2 regions of the Streptomyces sp. NPDC041200 genome follow, and region 1 is predicted to be linked to the other one. Evidence: riboswitches for the same ligand, from Rfam matches in the RefSeq annotation. Region 1 holds a riboswitch; the other holds the start of a gene.
What was found. A riboswitch is a leader RNA that binds a small molecule or an ion and turns the genes downstream of it on or off. The one in region 1 is predicted to bind glycine.
Positions count from the first base shown of each region.

Region 2: linked by a shared signal. The riboswitch ahead of gcvT (glycine cleavage system aminomethyltransferase GcvT) and the one ahead of gcvP (aminomethyl-transferring glycine dehydrogenase) in region 1 are both predicted to bind glycine.

Region 1 is NZ_JBVIZF010000059.1:11,683-15,080, forward strand. Features, by position in the region: gene gcvP (aminomethyl-transferring glycine dehydrogenase) at 1-1,661, opposite strand, end outside; glycine riboswitch at 1,723-1,850, opposite strand; glycine riboswitch at 1,851-1,948, opposite strand; gene ACZ6CL_RS40640 (PRC-barrel domain-containing protein) at 2,080-2,409, shown strand; gene ACZ6CL_RS40645 (DNA polymerase IV) at 2,385-3,398, opposite strand, start outside.
Region 2 is NZ_JBVIZF010000001.1:804,871-808,268, reverse strand. Features, by position in the region: gene ACZ6CL_RS03805 (AAA family ATPase) at 44-727, opposite strand; glycine riboswitch at 891-1,002, shown strand; gene gcvT (glycine cleavage system aminomethyltransferase GcvT) at 1,197-2,324, shown strand; gene gcvH (glycine cleavage system protein GcvH) at 2,416-2,796, shown strand; gene glyA (serine hydroxymethyltransferase) at 2,821-3,398, shown strand, end outside.

The sequences.
Region 1 (3,398 bases):
ATCAGCGTCAGATAGCCGTGGGCCTGATCGACCGGCGCGAAGGGGTGCAGCGCGCCGAACTCCGGCCAGGTGACCGACTCCATCTCGGTGGTCGCGTTGAGCTTCATGGTGCAGGAGCCGAGCGGAATCATGCCCCGGTCCAGGGCGTAGTCCCGGTCGGCCAGCCGCCGCAGGTAGCGCAGCATCGCGGTCTCGGAGCGGTACTGGTGGAAGACCGGGTGGGTCAGGTACGTGTCCGCGCGCAGCAGCTCCGCGGGGAGCGCGTCGGCCGCCGCCGCGTCCAGCTCGTCGATGTCGCTCCCGTCCCCGCCGTCGACACCGAAGGCGGACCACACGGCGGCCAGCTGGGCGCGGCCGGTGGTCTCGTCGCAGGCGATGCCCACGTGGTCCGCGTCGGTCAGCCGGAGATTGACCCCCGCCTCCCGGGCGGCGGCGACGACCTCGGCGGCCTTGCCGGGGACGCGCGCGGTGAGGGTGTCGAAGAAGGCGCCGTGCGCCACCTCGACGCCGCCCGCCCGCAGCCCCTCGGCGAGGACCGTGGCGTAGCGGTGGGTGCGGCGGGCGATGCCCGCGAGCCCGTCCGGGCCGTGGTAGACCGCGTACATTCCGGCCATCACGGCGAGCAGGACCTGCGCGGTGCAGATGTTGCTGGTGGCCTTCTCGCGGCGGATGTGCTGCTCGCGGGTCTGCAGCGCGAGGCGGTACGCCTTGTCGCCGTCGGCATCCACCGACACCCCGACCAGTCGGCCGGGCAGGCTGCGGGCGTGGGCGGCGCGCACGGCCATGAACCCGGCGTGCGGGCCGCCGAAGCCCATGGGCACGCCGAACCGCTGGGTGCTGCCGACCGCGATGTCCGCGCCCAGCTCACCGGGCGAGGTGAGCAGGGTGAGCGCGAGCAGGTCGGCGGCGACGGTGACGATCGCGCCCAGCTCATGGGCCCGCTCGATGACCGGACGCGGGTCGCGGACCGCGCCGGAGGCGCCCGGGTACTGGAGCAGCACGCCGAAGACACCGCGCTCGGCGATCTCGTCCGGGATGCCGTCGGTCAGATCGGCGACCACGACCTCGACGCCGGTCGGCTCGGCGCGGGTCTCGATGACCGCGATGGTCTGCGGCAGACAGTCGGCGTCGACCAGGAAGACGCCCTCCTTGACCTTGCCGACACGCCGCGACAGCGCCATGGCCTCCGCGGCGGCCGTGGCCTCGTCCAGCAGCGAGGAACCGGCGGTGTCCAGACCGGTCAGATCGGCGACGACGGTCTGGAAGTTGAGCAGCGCCTCCAGACGGCCCTGGGAGATCTCCGGCTGGTACGGGGTGTAGGCCGTGTACCAGGCGGGGTTCTCCATGACGTTGCGCAGGATCACCGGCGGGGTGAAGGTGCCGTAGTAGCCGAGGCCGATCATGGACGGCAGCACCTGGTTGCGGTCCGCGAGCGCACGCAGCTCGGCGAGGACCTCCGCCTCGCTGCGGGCGGGCGGCAGCCGCAGCGCCTCGGCGCTCTTTATGACCTCGGGTACGGCGGCGGCGGTCAGCTCGTCGAGGGAGCCGAAGCCGACCTGGGCGAGCATCTTGGCCTGCGCTCCGGCGTCGGGGCCGATATGCCGCTGCTCGAATGGAGTACCGCGCTCCAGATCGGCGAGCGAGATGCGGTGGGTGGTCATCAGCGGGGGCCTCCTGGTCAACACGACCGGCGAGGGGCACCGCGGCGCGGGTGCCCGGACGGCCTCCCCCTCTGTCATCTCAACCTGAGAGCTTCACCGGTCCGCGTGTGGCCTGACCGGCTTTCACCGTCGGTGAGGAGGGGTTCCGGAGCTGTGCTCCCCGTGGCCCACCCTGCTTTCCAGAGTGACCTCACCCGCGCGGTACGTGTGCCTGAGAGATTCCGGGGAGGATTTGCTCCTTCGGCGCCCCCGACGCCATTGTCGGAGGACTCTCCCGCACGGGGTCTGCAGCCACAGCCAGCGTACCAGCGCGTCTACGGGCGGGAGGGGTTGGTCGCCAGGTGCTCGAGTGGCCGCGTACGGGGATGTGGCTTTTGGTAGGTATCACTGGATCACCGCCACCTGATCGTCGCCACCTGTGGGAGAGAGCGTGCAGACGGACATCGACCCGCGGACCCTGATCGGCCGCAAGGCATTCGACCGCGAGGGCGCCAAGATCGGCACCGTGGACGAGGTCTACCTCGACGACGCGACCGGCGAACCCGAATGGGCGGCGGTACGCACCGGCCTGTTCAGCCGGGACGTCTTCGTACCGCTCGAACCGAGCGAGGTCGTCGGCGACTCGCTGCGGGTGCCGTACGACCGGGCGCTGATCAAGGACGCCCCGGACCTCGGCGTCGGCCGCCACCTCTCCCCGGAGCAGGAGCTGCAGCTCTACCACCACTACGGCCTGGACGTCACCGGCTGACCCCGCCCCTGGCTCCCCTCCCCGGCGGCTTCGGCGGCCCCGGCGGCCTCGGCGGCTTCGGGTGGCCGCACCAGCGGCAGCGGCTCGCCCGGCTCCAGCTCCGGGTCGTCCACGGCGAACGTCCGCACCCGGCCGGGGTCAGACCAGGGCAGCTCGAACCGTATGGTCACCCGCCCCACCCCGCTCCCCTGGACCCAGCCCGCCCCGTACTCGGCGTGCCGCACATCGGCGCCCGGCAGCCAGGCCCGAGGCCTCTCAGCGGCCTCAGCGGGGTCTGAGAGGCCTGGGCTCTCCGGCTCCGGCGCCTCGGAGCCTGGAGGCCTCCCCGGGGCCTCCAGGGCCTCGTGGGCGGCCTGAGCGGCCTGCGCTGCGTGAGCGGCCTGGGCGAACAGATCCTCCTGCGTGTAGTCCGCGAGCCCCGACACGCCCACCCCCAGCAGCCGCACCCCCGCCGTGGTGTCCACCCCGTCGATCAGCCGGGCCGCGGCCTCCTTGACCACGCCGGGGTCGTCGGTGGGGCCGCGCAGGGTCTCCGAACGGGTCAGCGTCGAGAAGTCGTACCGCCGGACCTTGATCACGACCGTACGCCCCGAACGGCCCGCCTCCCGCAGCCGCCGCACACAGCGGTCGGCCAGCCGCGCCACCTCCAGCTGCACCCGGGTGCGGTCCGTCAGGTCGACGTCGAACGTGTCCTCCACGGAGATGGACTTGGCGTCCCGCTCGGCGACCACCGGCCGCTCGTCCCGCCCGCTGGCCATCAGGTACAGCGATGTGCCGTGGGCCCGGCCCAGCAGCCGGACCAGCTCCGCCTCGCCCGCCTCCCGCGTCTCGGCGACGGTGTGGATACCGGCGCGGCGCAGCGCCTCCGCGGTGGCCGGGCCGACGCCCGGCAGGGTGCGCACCGGCATCGGGTCCAGCAGCTCCCGCTCCGTGCCGGGCTCGATGACCGCCATGCCGTCCGGCTTGGCCTGCTCGGAGGCGATCTTCGC
Region 2 (3,398 bases), on a different contig from region 1:
CGCCCGGGCATCTCCACAGCACTTCCTCACACGGCCACCCGCGTCACTCGAAGGAGATGGCTCGCAGCCTGCTCGCGGTTGCCCGGTCGAGCAGCACGGCGGAAGCGCAGCCCTCGGGCGGCTGTCCGCCCTCCACCCGCGCCACCAGCCGCCCCATCGCCCGCAGGTGCCGCCCGAAGGCGAAGCCGGAGACCCCCCGGCCGCGGGCGGCCTGGCCCTCCAGGGCGACCGCGGGGTCCACGTCCAGCAGCACCAGATGCAGGCCACGGCCGGTGCGCCGGGCGTCCCGGGCCAGCCAGCGGCGCACCCAGGGCTGTGAGCCGCAGTCGTGGACGACGACGCTCGCGCCCGAGCCGAGCGCCCGGCGCAGCCCCGCGTAGTGGGCGCAGCGGACCAGCGGCCGGTAGACGGCGTACGGGAGCCAGCCGGGCATGCGTCTTTCCCAGGCCTCCCGGGTGCGCTGCGAGTCCACCCGGGCCACGGCCGTGCCGCGCGGGTCGAGCCCGGGGACCACCCGGTTGATCAGGGTCGACTTGCCGCTGCCGGGCAGTCCGGAGGCGATGATCAGGTCGCGCGCCGGGTAGCGCAGCTCCGTCCCCACTCCGCCGCGCAGGTCGTGCACGGGGGCGCGGCGGTCCGGTCTGACCGTGCCGCCGTCTGATCGCGTCTGCTCCTGCCGCGCGGGCAGGGTTCCTCGGGTTGTCGCGTATGTTCCCTGCCCGTGCACCGTGATCGTCCTCCAAGGTCGGTCAAGCGGCTCCGTACCCCGAGAGTGTCAAGAAAAGGTAATGCCCATCAAGGAGGCCCCGGAGCGACCCCGCTCACAGATCGGGGGTTCCCTTCCGGAGCGGACGTGCGATGATGTCCGCGCCAACTGCATACCGGCCGCTTGAATCCGCGCGGGAGAGTTCTCGGGCACCGGCGAATCCGCCGGGTCGTCCGAGGCGCCGAAGGAGCAAGTCCTCCCTTGAATCTCTCAGGCCCCGATACCGCACGGATGAGGCAGATCTGAAAAGCGGGCCACGTCAGGTGGCCCCACCCAAGGTGCAAGCCGGACCAGCCCCGCCGCGCGGGAAGGTCACGGCGAACCTCTCAGGTTCCGATGACAGATGGGGAGGACGCGTGTGCCGTCCTTGTCGTCCCATCCGGCCCACCCGTCCCGTCATCGCCGTGATCATGCCCCTGGGAGCTGAACCATGACCGACGCCCCGCCCACGCCCCGCCACACCGCGCTGGACGCGGTCCACCGTGCGCTCGGCGCCACCATGACCGACTTCGCGGGCTGGGACATGCCCCTGCGGTACGGGAGCGAGCGCGACGAGCACACCGCGGTGCGCACCCGCGCCGGTCTCTTCGACCTCTCCCACATGGGTGAGATCGCTCTCACCGGGCCGCAGGCCGCGGACGCCCTCGATTACGCCCTGGTCGGCCAGCTCTCGGCGCTCGCCGTGGGCCGCGCCCGCTACACCATGATCTGCGACAGCGAGGGCGGCATCCTCGACGACCTGATCGTCTACCGGCTCGCCGAGCAGGAGTTCCTGGTCGTGGCCAACGCCTCCAACGCCCAGGTGGTGCTGGACGCGCTGACCGAGCGCGCCACCGGCTTCGACGCCGCCGTACGGGACGACCGCGACGCGTACGCGCTGATCGCCGTCCAGGGGCCGCAGTCCCCCGGCATCCTGGGCGGCCTGACCGACGCCGACCTGGACGGGCTGAAGTACTACGCGGGGCTGCCGGGCACCGTCGCGGGCGTGTCCGCCCTGATCGCCCGCACCGGCTACACCGGTGAGGACGGCTTCGAGCTGTTCGTCTCGCCGGACGACGCCGAGCGGGTCTGGCAGGCGCTGACCGAGGCGGGCGCCCCGGTGGGCCTGGTGGCGTGCGGGCTGTCCTGCCGGGACACGCTGCGCCTTGAGGCCGGGATGCCGCTGTACGGGAACGAGCTGACCACCGACACGACCCCGTTCGACGCGGGGCTCGGCCGGGTCGTGAAGTTCCAGAAGCCCGGTGACTTCGTCGGACGCGCGCCTCTGGAGGCCGCGGCGCGCGAGGCCGAGGCCCGGCCGCCGCGCACGCTGACCGGCCTGGTCGCCGACGGCCGCCGGGTACCGCGCGCCGGATACGCCGTGCTGGGCCCCGACGGCTCGGAGATCGGCCGGGTCACCTCGGGCGCCCCGTCCCCGACGCTGGGGAAGCCGATCGCCATGGCGTACGTCGACGCGGAGTACGCCGCGCCCGGCGCGAAGGGCGTGACGGTGGACATCCGCGGTACCCGGGAGCCGTACGAGGTCGTCGCGCTCCCCTTCTATCGCCGCGAGCGCTGAAACCTCCCGCGCGCCGCCTCTCTCCAGTGATCCGTCCCACCGCTTAAGACCCGTTTCCCAAGCACTCCCCCCTATCCAGGAGAATCGGACCATGAGCAACCCCCAGCAGCTGCGCTACAGCAAGGAGCACGAGTGGCTGTCGGCCGCCGACCAGGACGGCGTGTCGACGATCGGCATCACCGAACACGCGGCCAACGCGCTCGGCGATGTCGTGTACGTCCAGCTCCCGGATGTCGGCTCCACCGTCGCCGCCGGTGAAACCTGCGGTGAGCTGGAATCCACGAAGTCGGTCAGCGACCTGTACGCGCCGGTCTCCGGTGAGGTCACCGAGATCAACGAAGACGTGGTGAACGACCCGGCGCTGGTGAATTCCGCCCCCTTCGAGGGCGGCTGGCTGTTCAAGGTGAAGGTGACGGACGAGCCGGACGGCCTGCTCTCCGCCGAGGAATACGCCGCCTTCTCCGGAAACTGACCCTCTTCTTCGATCGGGACCCAGATGTCGCTTCTCAACAGCTCCCTGCACGAGCTCGACCCGGACGTCGCCGCTGCTGTCGACGCCGAACTCCACCGCCAGCAGTCCACCCTCGAAATGATCGCCTCGGAGAACTTCGCTCCGGCCGCCGTCATGGAGGCCCAGGGCTCGGTCCTGACCAACAAGTACGCCGAGGGCTACCCCGGCCGCCGCTACTACGGCGGCTGTGAGCACGTCGACGTGGTCGAGCAGATCGCCATCGACCGCGTCAAGGAGCTTTTCGGCGCCGAGGCCGCCAACGTCCAGCCGCACTCCGGTGCCCAGGCGAACGCGGCCGCGATGTTCGCGCTGCTCCAGCCCGGCGACACCATCCTTGGGCTGAACCTGGCGCACGGCGGCCACCTCACCCACGGCATGAAGATCAACTTCTCGGGCAAGCTCTACAACGTGGTGCCCTACCACGTGGACGCCGAGACCGGTCTGGTCGACATGGACGAGGTCGAGCGCCTCGCCAAGGAGCACCGCCCCAAGCTGGTCATCGCGGGCTGGTCGGCGTACCCGCGCCAGCTGGACTTCGCCGCCTTCCGCCGGATCGCGGACGA